DNA from 2 places in the Desulfocurvibacter africanus subsp. africanus DSM 2603 genome. Region 2 is predicted to be linked to the other one. Evidence: predicted binding sites of a transcription regulator. Region 2 holds the regulator's gene; the other holds the start of a gene.

The links. Region 2 encodes sigma-54, which starts transcription at its own class of promoters, with help from an activator protein. Its sites were predicted from a motif close to CTGGCACGGNNNNTGCTT; they were not measured.
Region 1: a site for sigma-54 is predicted at 4,768-4,785, ahead of H585_RS0101865 (DVU0150 family protein). Genes of this name have one in related genera too.

The regions. Positions count from the first base shown of each region.
Region 1 is NZ_AULZ01000001.1:412,201-418,268, reverse strand. Features, by position in the region: gene H585_RS0101890 (methyl-accepting chemotaxis protein) at 1-1,430, opposite strand, end outside; gene H585_RS0101885 (hypothetical protein) at 1,617-2,417, opposite strand; gene H585_RS0101880 (hypothetical protein) at 2,569-2,862, opposite strand; gene H585_RS0101875 (hypothetical protein) at 2,926-3,261, opposite strand; gene H585_RS0101870 (sulfite exporter TauE/SafE family protein) at 3,302-4,330, opposite strand; gene H585_RS0101865 (DVU0150 family protein) at 4,366-4,662, opposite strand; gene H585_RS0101860 (sigma 54-interacting transcriptional regulator) at 4,931-6,068, shown strand, end outside.
Region 2 is NZ_AULZ01000014.1:99,666-105,733, reverse strand. Features, by position in the region: gene H585_RS0111045 (CTP synthase) at 1-839, shown strand, start outside; gene H585_RS0111040 (KdsC family phosphatase) at 879-1,400, shown strand; gene lptC (LPS export ABC transporter periplasmic protein LptC) at 1,401-1,988, shown strand; gene H585_RS0111030 (LptA/OstA family protein) at 2,017-2,532, shown strand; gene lptB (LPS export ABC transporter ATP-binding protein) at 2,529-3,281, shown strand; gene rpoN (RNA polymerase factor sigma-54) at 3,486-4,928, shown strand; gene hpf (ribosome hibernation-promoting factor, HPF/YfiA family) at 4,960-5,493, shown strand; gene H585_RS0111010 (PTS sugar transporter subunit IIA) at 5,498-5,947, shown strand; gene rapZ (RNase adapter RapZ) at 5,960-6,068, shown strand, end outside.

The sequences.
Region 1 (6,068 bases), on a different contig from region 2:
TTCAGGGTCTCCATGCCACTGTGCATCTCTAGGGTCCTCCCGCGCACGCCGCCGATGGACTCCACAGCCAGATAGACCATGTCCGCGCCAGTGCGCGCCCTGGCGCGCACCTCGCGCGCGCTGTCCGAGGCGCTGGATGCGCCCCTGGCCACTTCGACGATAGCCGCGCTCATCTGGTGCATGGCCGACGCCGTCTCCGCCATGCGCTCGCTCTGGGCAAAGGCGCCCTGCTTGACCTGGGCCACCATGGCCGCGAACTGCTCGGCGGACGAAGCCAACTGTTCCGAGAAGGCCTCGGCTCTGTGGGCCAGCTCGACCATGCGCTGCCACAACTCCTTGGCCTTGATCTCCTGGCGCTGGGCCTCATGCATGGCCTTCTCGGCCCTGTGGGCCTGGCTGGCGGCCTCCTCACCCTTGCGTTTGGCCTCGTCCATGCGCGTCCGAAGTTCGCCGACCATGGCCGAGAGATCCGCGCTCAGGGTCTTGAATTCGTGACCGGTGACGCCCTCGGGCTTGACGTCCAGCCGGCCCGAAGCCACGGCCCGCGAGTAGGCCTGCAACGCGCGCAGGGGGCGCGTCACGGCCATGAGCGTCCACAGGCAGAGCAGGATGGCCGCTCCGGCCGCTATAGCCTCCACGAGGAGGGTCAGCTTGGAGAACCGGTTCGCCAAGGATTGGGCCCTCATCTGGTAGTGGTCGCGCAGGGCGAGGATTGCCGGCTCCAGGTCACGAGCAGCAGCGGCCATGGCCGTCTCGTTAGCCTGAAGTTCCCCGCGCTTGCGCACGAGACCCTCGAAAGCGTCCGAATAATCGGCTAGCGCCTTGCTCTCGGCCCTAACGGCATCCGGGGCCATGCCGGAGCTCAAGATGGAACGGCGCATGGAGGCCACGTAGTCGCGCACCATCCCAAGCGGCTTCTCCTCGTCCCGGGTCAGATAGTTTTTCTCCTGGCGGCGCAACTGGAGCACGGCAATGACCATGTCCGTGTCCTTATGGCTGTCGAAGGCCTTTTCCAAGGCGCGAGCGGCCGTGACGAACACGCCCTGCAATCCCTGATTCCACTCCAGGCCCATGGTCTGCTCGGCCTCGGCCATGGCCGCGAAGCGCTGGCGGTAGGACTGGAGCAGCCGCAGGGCCTGGTCGCACATGTCCTTGGCGTCCAGATCCAGGGCCGCAACAGCTTCGATGTGGGCTTGCACCTCATCCATATGCTTTTGGGTGGAGGCGATGTACTCATCCTTGCGGCGCAGAAAGAAGTTCTTCTCCTGACGCCGGGCCTGCAAGATCAGAGCGTGGGATTCCACGGCGTGGTCTCTGAGCGTGTTGACGCGCGAGATAGCCTTGCTTGAAATCAGCCCGGCGGCGAAAATGAGCGCGAAGCCGAGCACGCTGACGCACAGCACGAGTAGTAGTCTTGATTTGACCGACATGGCGACTCCATGATGAAGAATCGAAACAAAATGCCTTGTCTCGGGGTCAAGGTCCCGTGGCCCGGCCACATTTGAACGCCGCCAGACAGTTGGCAGGCGCGGACGCCGTCATGGGATGGAAGTGAATGCGCCCGTGAGTGGCTTATCCGTCGGCAACCCACCGGTAACGCCTGATGCTGACCTCTCTTATGCCTGCGTCGAATCCTTTCGCGCGACGAAGTATCCCGGCTCAATCTTCGCATCCAGACTCAACTGGGCTATGCTGAAGTCGGCGCGGACCTTCTGGGCCACGAGGTCGGCCACGGGCGAGCGGCTTGCGTTCAGCACCAGCAGGCGGTCGCCTTCCCTGACGCCATGCTTGCTGCCCAACCCGAAAATGACCTCCCAGTGTTCGTCGTGCTTGGCCAGCTTGTAGATGGAGCCGATGCCAAGGGTTTGTCGTTGAGCTTCGGCACGGCCCGTCATGAAGAAGGAGCCTCCGAGCAAGAGGATGCCCACCGGGAAGAGACTTGCCGCCGCAATCCATGGCCTCACACCCAACCAGCGCATAGAAAGGGACTTGAAATCGGCACGGTAGCTTGCCTCGTCGGCGAAGACGCGCAGAACATAGACTTCATCGTCAGTGCTGGGGGAGTTGTAACGGCCATGGACCCAAAACTGTTGCTCGCCGGGCTTGGTGGCATCTGGAATGGTCAGAGTCCCCCGCCACATTCTGCCCTTGAGTTCCTCGAAATGGATGCGGACAGTCTGGTTCGACAGCGTGACCTTTAGAAGCGTATTCGGGTCGAAGCGCTCCTCGGGGAATCCGCTCGTCTTTTGTGCGCCGTCGACGTCCTTTTCCAGCAATCCGTTGACGGGGATGATATCGCCAGGCATTGCGCGAAACAGGGTATCCGGTTCCAGGAAACCCGAGATGCTGGCGTCCAAGAAGGCGAGCGTCAGGATGACCAGCGTCAGGATGGCTATGCCATTGAAGTACCGTTTCACGAGAGTGCCCTTTTAAAATTCGCGGTTATCAGCTTGAATATTCACGGGTTTTGATTATCTATTATCGAGCCGGATGATGTTTAGCGGTGCAGGCATTCCCGCCGTGCTCGCTCACATCATCCAGCCGCTGACGATCCCAACAATGCCCATTTCATGCTTCCGGTGCGGCTGCTTTGGCCTGGCCCATACTTTCTGATGCTACCTGCCGATCGCGGAAACGCCTGCACAGCCAGATGCCCAGAATTACCGTCGGGAAAAACAGTGGTGCGTAGGTGCGCAGGAATACGGCGGAAAAAGCTTCGCCGGCGGGGTAGGCGGCGTGCATTGTATAACAGAGCTCCGCGAGCAGCGTGATGTCCATGACGAGCAGAATTATCTTTTGATGAAAGTTGAAGCTCTTCTTCCTATCCCCGTAGTTCGCCACGACTGGTCCGAATATAGACATGACCTTGCCTCTCTATTTTTTTCACTGAGGTGCGCCGCACGGCGCACCTCAGTGAAATAGGGGTTACTTCTTGCGCAGGTCCTGCTTGGACACGTTCATGACTTTTGTGGCCTTCTTGTTCGAATCGACGACGCTGTAAGCAATGCGCAGGATATCACCCTCCTCCGGGATGATGCCGATCTTGGCCTTGCTTACGTCGAAGCTCGACTCGATACTGGTCGGATGACCGTATTTCATCTCTGGAGTGAAGTTCGTATCGTATTCCTCGATGACCAAGGTTCCACCCTTGGAATAGCTCAGGCACTTGCCTTGGGCCACTTCGCCTGCGTAAGCGCTGGCTGCGAAGAGCAGGATCCCCAGGGCGAGAAAGGCGGAACCAGCGGCGAATTTGCGGATCATACCATATCTCCTATCTGTTTCCCTATACGTTGGCGGCCGATTAGATGACTCTGGCGGCATTGGCCTTCTTGTCACGCAGTTCCTGCGCGGCGCCCGTAAACATGATCTTGATGATGTAGAGGCAAATCAGGCTGATGGTTCCAAGGATGATTACGGCCGAGGAATTATTGAAGCCGTATTGCTTGAGGATGATGGAGATCATGCAGCAGAGCACGGCGATGCCGAAAGCCACGCGAATGCCGTAGCCCTTGGCGTACTTGGTGGCGATGGTGCCGATCTGGGCGCCGATGGCCGCGCCGGTGAGCATGACGAACACAGCCACGAGTTCGATACGGCCCTTCATGGCGTAGGTGAACGCACCGTAGAGGCCGGAGATCATGACTTCGAACAGGTCGGTGCCGACTGCGATGTGGGTCGGGGTGCCGATAAGGTAGACCAGGGCGGGCATGCGCAGCAGGCCGCCGCCGATACCCAGGAAGCCGGCCAGCACGCCGGTGGCGTAGCTGACGAGGATGGGCAGCCAGGCGGAGCAGGTGAAGCCGGCATGCTTGAAGTGCACCATGGGCGGGATGTTGATCTTGTGCAGGGTCTTGTACCAGGTGATGCCTTCAGTGCCGTGCTCGCCGACCACGCCGCGCTTCTTGTTCTGCACTGCCTTGAAATAATCATAGAAGACCATGGCGGCGATCAGGCCCAGGAAGAAAACATACACCCAACGCACCACTGAGCCGACGAGGCCCAGGCGTTCCAGGTACATGATGATCTGCGCGCCGCATTCGATGCCGATCATGGTGCCGGCAAGCATGACTATGCCGAGTTTATAATCGACGTTGCCGAACTTCGAATGGCGCACGGTGGAGATCATGGACTTGCCCGCGATGTGGGCCATGTCCGTGCCGATGGCGAAAGCCATTGGGAAGCCGAGGATGTTCAGGCCGGGCGTGACCATCCACGCGCCGCCCATGCCGAAGAAGCCGCCAATGGTGCCAACGGAGAAGCCGATGAGCACCAGGCCGGGCCAGAATATTTGCATGCCAGCAATGGGCATCCACATGTATAACCAGTCCATGGCTCTCTCCTTATGATATTCTGTTGCTTACAAGGTTAATGTTCGATGATCTTACGCTTCGAGAGGTCCAGGCCAGTCCTGGACATGAAGAAGTCCATGAGAAAGCCAAGGAATGCCCCGTAAATGGCGGTCAGCACCGTGGCCCATACTGCAAACAGAACAACGTTGTTGTTGTACAGATCGGCGAAATAACGCATGTAGCCGACCGTAAGTACACGAGTATCGGCCACGACAACCAGCTCCGAAGCGCCTCCGCCGCCGGCGGCATGCGCAAGAGCCGGCAAAAGAAGCATTGCCATGAGAATCGGAATCGCTCTACGAATGTTCTTCATTGCCTTCTCCTTGTTTTCCCCAGTCTTCATTATCCTTGTTACATTATGCCTGCCCTTTCGAGGTCTAGGCTGCCTTCCTCGCACACATTCTTTACGTGTTCCTAAGAGCAACCGGCATGCCATGCGAAATACCGTTTGACGGGGCTTCGCCCGAATGTGTAGGAATTCACAAGGTCTGGGGTAGCAAAGCTATCAAGCCAGCACAGCTTTTGCGAGATGCTCGTTTGCGATATCGCGCATTGCGCGAAAAACTGCGGGGGGACCGCAAATGCGTTTATTCAGAGGAAGCCTGCCCTTCTGGGGGCGCTCCGGAGGGTTCAGGGAAGGCAGCCGAGTCAGGAACAAGCTGCTCATGGCGCTCATTCCTCCCATCATCCTGGTGCTCCTGGCTACGGGTTACATCACCTACTCCTTTTCGCGGAATTATCTGAATACGGCCCTGCAACGTGTCGCCAGGGTCCAGTCCAGGGCCATGGCCCATGCCGTTGAGGAATACCTGCGGGAACGTAAGAGGGATCTGCTGTTCATCGCGCATGGCCCTGCGAGCACTGAAGCGATTCGCGAGACCATGGCCCGTGCGCAACGGGCCGGCATGCCCACCCCGCGCGAGGTTGGCTACTTCGGGCCGGATCAACAGCAGGGCTTTCTGCTGCTGATGAATGATGAAGGAGTCTTTGAGGTGGATGTGCCGCCCGCATCCTCCATCCAACTGCTTGCTGATGTCAGGAGTGGCGGAGCGGCCCCCTTGGAACCCGGCGAGGTTCGCATCGGATCAGTGGAAACAGCCGAATACACACTGCCCGCCCAGGCCAACGAAGAGCCGAAAACCGTTCAGGCCCAGGTTGTCCGACTGCTTACGCGCGGGGCTGACGGCGGCTATTTCGTCCTCTCCATGGACGCGGCGAGCGTGCGCGACATCCTGAGCGTGTACACGTCCCCGAAATCGCCCTTGTGGGCCTATCCGCGCACGCCCGAGGTGCGCTATGCTTTTCTGTTTGACACCCGGGGCTGGATGCTCTTCCAGTCCGAGGAGACTGAGCAGGCCTCCCCGGAGATGGGTACCTACCTGGCGCGAGCCGGGCTGAGCGGCACTCTTGGGCGGCCAGGTCTTCCCGCGGCCTTCCGGCCCGGCGCGGCCTACGGCGACTACTGGCGCATGGTCGACGAAGTAGGCCAGGGCAAGCATGACCTTATCGTGTCCCGCGAAGGTGCGGACCTTTCCCAGTACATCAACGATTACTACCTGTCCTATTCGCCTGTGCGCTTTTTGCCTGGCGGCGGCAAGCCCGCACAAATCTACTGCGGCCTGGCCTACGTCGACAGGACGCGCATGACGCTCACTGCCGGCTACAAGCAGGTGGACATCATCTTCCTCGTTACCCTGTCCACCATCCTGCTCATCTCCA
Region 2 (6,068 bases):
CCAAGAACGCGGCCCTGGAGCAGTGGAAAACCCTGGTCTACAAGCTGGAGAATCCCCAGGGCAGAGTGACCATCGGAATCGTGGGCAAGTATGTGGACCTCAAGGAGGCTTACAAGAGCCTGCACGAGGCGCTCATTCACGGCGGCGTGGCCAACGACGTGGCCGTGGATCTGGTCTACGTCAATTCCGAGGAGGTTCAGCCCCGGAACGTGGCTGACAAGCTTAAGAATCTTGACGGCATCCTCGTGCCCGGAGGCTTCGGCTCCCGTGGCGTGGAAGGCAAGATCGAAGCCATTCGCTACGCCCGCGAGAACAAGGTGCCCTTCTTCGGCATCTGTCTGGGCATGCAGTGTGCGGTTATCGAGGGCGCGCGCAATGTCATCGGGCTGGATAAGGCCAATTCCGAGGAGTTCGACCTGACCACTCCCCATCCGGTCATCTATCTCATGACCGAGTGGTATGATTTCCGCAGCAAGTGCGTGCAGAAGCGTGGAAAGGACAGCGCCAAAGGCGGCACCATGCGTCTTGGCGGCTATCCCTGCGAGGTCAAGACCGACACCAAAGCCTTCGACGCCTACCGGGAGACGGACATCACCGAGCGCCATCGCCACCGCTACGAGTTCAACAAAGCCTACTTCAAGCAGTTCGAGGAGCACGGCTACGTGTTCAGCGGCTTGTCGCCGAACGGAGAGCTGGTGGAGATCGTAGAGCGCCAGGACCATCCCTGGTTTCTGGGCTGTCAGTTCCATCCGGAGTTCAAGTCCAATCCCATGCGGCCGCATCCGCTTTTCAGGGAGTTCATCAAAGCCGCCAAGGTCAATAAGGAAACGTCCAAGTAGGGCGAGAGCCTGAAACAGGTCAGTCAGGAGCGAGCTCTAATGACATTTGAAGAACGCGCACGCAGGGTGAAGCTCCTGGTTCTGGATTGCGATGGAGTCCTGACCGACGGCGGGCTCGCGTACGACGAGGAAGGCCGCATCACCAAACGCTTCGACGTCCAGGACGGCCTTGGCATCAAGGCCGGCCAGCACATGGGTTTGGATTTCGCGGTCATAAGCGGCCTTGACCATGCAGGTGTCGCGCGCAGGATCAAGGATCTCGGCATCAAGCATTACTTCGCCGGCCACGTGCAGAAGCTGCCCATCTTGGACGCTTTATGCGCGGAATTGGGCATCCGTTACGACGAGATCGCCTATATGGGCGACGACTGGGTGGACGCGGCACCCATGGCTCGTGTAGGCTTGCCCTTGGCGGTGCCCAATGCCCAGCCCGAGATCCGGGCGCTGGCAGCCTGGGTCGCCTCGGCGCACGGAGGCCACGGGGCAGTGCGCGAAGCCGTCGTGATGATTCTCAAGGCCCAGGGCACATACGAGCAAGCCTATCGGCACTGGAGCGGCTAGGTGCTCAGGCGTCTGGCCGTGTTCTTTCTGGTGTTGTCCCTGCTCGCCGTAATCGGCTTCGCGCTGGTGAAGCTTACCGAGCGAGCCGGGCTCATGCCCGATCTCAGCGGCTTCGTCACTGATGTCGAAATCGACATGGCCGCCAAGGGAATTGAACTAACCCATGGAAACGAGGGTAAGCTCATCTGGCGTTTGCGAGCCGAAAGCGCGAGCTATGATCAGGAGAAAGGACTCGTGCTCGTCCAGACTCCCAACATAGACTACTTCACGCAGCCAAGTGACAAATTGCTGCATGTCCGGGCCCCTCAAGGCTCCGTGCATCAGGAAAGCAGCGAGGTTCATTTCTGGCCTGAGGTTACGGCCGTATATGAAAAAGCCTCGCTTACGGCCAAGGAGATAATGTATGATGGCCAGGGTTTGTTGACCGCTAGCGGCGGAGCGGTCGTTAAGCAGGAAGGGGTCACGCTCATGGCGCCGGTCATGCATTTTGACTTGAATGCGCGCGTCTTTGTCGCGGAGGGCGGAGTGGTTGTCGAATCCGGTACTGACAAGATTTTTACTGACCCCTTGAAAGCTAATGCACCCTAGCCATCTTATCGTATTCCTAATTTGCGCCATGGCGTGGATACTGCCCATCACTGCCCAGGCCGCTGAGGAGAACCTTGTCCCCACCAAGGTGACAGCGGATCGTCTGACTTATTCCCAAGAAGGCAACCGGGCCGTATTTGAGGGCAAGGTGCATGTCGTTCGGCAGGATATGGAATTGTGGGCCGATCGTATCGAAATCGACCTGCGTCCGAACGGTGATGGCAAGAGCGGCGCCAGCGGACCGGATATGGCCTTCGCCACAACCGAGGGCGCTTCGCGCATCAACAGGATTATCGCCTTGGGCAACGTGCGCATGCGCCGAGGCCAGAGCGAGGGCAAATGCCGCAAGGCCACCTACCTGGCGGATAAGAGCATGATTATCCTGGAGGGCGATCCTGTCCTCAAGGAAGGTGAGAATACCCTTCAAGGCAAGGAAATACGGATCTATATCAATGAGAACCGTAGCGAGGTCATTGGCAACACCAAACGCCCCGTGGAGATGATCTTCGTTACCCCCGAGAAGGGGGCCGAGAAGAAGAAATGAGCCAGAACGAGTTCTCTCAATTGCGGGCTGCGGGCCTCAAGAAGCGTTATGGAAAGCGCGACGTTGTTTCCAATGTGAACCTGGACATCACTCAGGGAGAAGTGGTGGGCATCCTGGGACCCAACGGCGCCGGCAAGACGACCACCTTTTATATGCTGGCGGGCGTCGTGAAGCCGAATGACGGCACGGTATTCCTTGACCAGCGCGAAATTACCATGCTGCCGCTGCACGAACGGGCGCGGTTGGGCATCAGCTATCTGCCCCAGGAGAGTTCCGTATTCAAAAAGCTCACCGTGCGGCAGAATATGGACATCATCCTGGAGCATACGGGGCTCTCCCGCCGTGAGCGGGCCGTCAGGGCCGAGGAGCTATTGGATGAACTGGGCATCACGCGCCTTTCGGGCCAGAAGGCTTCGAGCCTTTCCGGCGGCGAGCGCCGTCGGCTCGAAATCGCCCGCGCCCTTATCCGCCGTCCCCGTTTCGTCTTCCTTGACGAGCCCTTTGCCGGCGTGGATCCCTTGGCCGTGCTGGATATCCAGGATATCATTAAAGGACTCAAGGAAAAATGCATCGGCGTGCTCATTTCCGATCACAACGTACGTGAAACCCTGTCTATTTGCGATCGAGCCTACCTGGCCTACCAAGGCAGCATAATCCTGGAGGGCTCCCCAGAGCAGATAGTCTCCGATCCGAAGGCACAGCAGGTCTACCTGGGCCAAGGCTTTCGTCTGCAGGGAAGAGATATCTAAGAATCCTTGTCCCACAATGCTTCTCGCGTTCTGGCGCAATGGTTGCATACACACATCAAGTATGGCATGAATACACCCACGGCTGCCTGATGAAACTGTGGATACGCTTTCCCCGAAGCCCTTCAGGCCGCTTTATTTATACGGGAAGGCGTCACTGCACTGCCGTCGCGGCAACGAATCCTTCGTGAACGCCATTGGGAGATTATGGGCTTAGAACTACGACAACAACTCAAACTTTCGCAGCAGTTGGTCATGACTCCCCAACTGCAGCAGGCGATCAAGCTGCTTCAGCTTTCCCGGCTCGAGCTGCTCGATACCGTGCAGCAGGAACTCATGGAGAACCCGCTGCTCGAAGAGGGACAGGCCAGTGATCTTGGTAATGAGATCCAGGCCCTTGAGGTCCATGAGCCTGTTCAGGAAATTTCCAAGGATCGCGATGAGATTCTGACGCGTGAACTGACCCGCAATGCGGACTGGGAAGATTACCTCGGTGAGTTTTCCAGCTCGGGCAAGCAGATGCAGATGCGCGAGTCCGAAGTTCCCGAGGATGGCGTCAGTTTCGAGGCTCGCCTTTCCTCAAAGCCGTCCTTGGAAGGGCACCTGTTCTGGCAGGTGCGGCTTTCCGATTTCAGCGAAAAGCAGAAGCAAGTCAGCGAGATCATTATCGGTTGCCTGAGCCCGGCGGGTTACTTGCAGTCCACGGCCGAGGAAATCGCGGCCATGGCGCACACCACGCCGGAAGAGGTCGAGGTGATCCTGCGGCGCATCCAGCGTTTCGATCCCGTGGGCGTCGCAGCCAGGACCCCTCAGGAGTGCCTGCTGGTGCAACTCGATGTCTATGAACACAATGACCCCATACTGCGGGCATTGGTTTCCGAGCATCTGGAAGACCTGGAAAAACGGCGCTACAAACCTCTGGCTCGCAAATTCAAGATCACTCTCGATCAGCTCAAGGAGTACCTTGAGGTTCTGCAGACCCTGGAGCCCTTGCCGGGAGCCAGCTACTCCTCCACCGAGCCGTACTATGTCAGCCCGGACGCCTACGTATACAAATTCAACGATGAATTCGTAATCATGCTCAATGAGGAGGGCATGCCCAAGCTGCAGCTCAACTCCATGTATATGGACAGCCTGCAGGGTTGCAATTCCTCGGATAAGGAATACATGCAAGAGAAGATGCGCTCGGCAGTCTGGCTCATGAAGAGCCTTTACCAACGCCAGCGTACGCTCTACAAGGTCCTCGACAGCATTCTGCGCTTTCAGCGCGACTTCTTCGAGGAGGGGGTCACCCATCTGAAGCCCCTTATCCTCAAGGATGTAGCCGACGATATCAGCATGCACGAGTCCACGGTCAGCCGCATTACGACCAACAAGTATGTCGCCACGCCTCATGGCGTTTTCGAGCTGAAATTTTTCTTCAATAGCGCCCTGGACCTTGATGACGGCAGCCAAGTAGGCTCGGAGAGCGTCAAGGCGCTCATCAAGCAGCTCATATCCGACGAAAGCTCCAAGAGGCCTCTCAGCGACGAGCGCATAGCCGAGATTCTCAAGGAAAAACTCCAGGTGAATATTGCCCGCAGGACCGTGGCCAAGTACCGCTCGGCCTTGGGCATCGAATCCTCTTCCAAGCGCAAGCAAATCTTCTGATTTCTGCCAACCCCGCGCAAAAGGAGCAGGTATGAACATCCATTTCACGTTCAAGAACTTCGAGCCTTCCGAGCACCTCAAGAACTACGCGCGAACCCGGTTTGGCAAGCTCTCCAAGCATGGGATCAACAGTGCCGAGCTGCAGGTCAATATGAGTGTCGAGAAGCATCGGCACATGGCCGAAGTGGTTCTTTCCGGCGATAGTCTGCATCTGTCCGCCAATGAGGAATCACAGGACATGTACGCCACCATCGACATGGTCTTGGATAAGCTCGTGGCGCAAGTCAAAAAGAGCGGCGACAAGAAATCCCTGCGCAAAAAGCCCGGACAGACTTCGGTTCGCCTGGACGTGTTCAGTTATGCGCAGGCCGGTGACCGCAAGGAGCGCACCATCATCCAGACAGACAGCTATATCCCCAAGCCCATGGATGTGGACGAGGCGGCCATGCAGCTGGAGAGCCTGGGGTATGAGTTCCTGGTCTTCCACAATGCCGAGACCGAGCGCGTCAATGTCATTTATCAGCGCAAGGACGGCAACTACGGCCTCATCGATCCGGGGATATGAGCACATGCTGATTGCGGATTACCTGCACAAGAATCTCGTTCTTCCGGACTTGGCTGCGGTAGCCAAGTCGGAGGCGTTGACTGAACTTGTCGAGCCTCTCAAAAGCGAATTCCCAGATCTGGACCTGGCCAATGCGTTGCAGGTCCTGCTGGAGCGCGAGCAGTTGGGCACGACTGGCATCGGCGATGGCGTGGCTATTCCTCACGGCAAGCTCGTGGGACTCGACAGGATCATTCTCGTGGTCGGCCGTAGCCGCCAAGGGGTGCGTTTCGAATCCCTGGATGGCAAGACATGCACCATTTTCTTCCTGGTGCTGGCTCCGGAACAGGCCGCGGGTATGCATCTGCGCATTTTGGCGCACATCTCCAAACTGCTCAAGGACGAGGGATTCCGGCGTTCCTTCCTTGAGGCCGAGGGGCGCGACGAGCTGTACACCTTGCTGAAAACACTTTGATCGAGGCGCTCCATGCCTAGGCCTTCGCCTATTCCCGTGCTCGTTCTGACCGGGCTGTCCGGAGCAGGGAAGAGCACTGCCTTGAATGTGTTTGAAGATTTGGGTTTTTTCTGCGTGGACG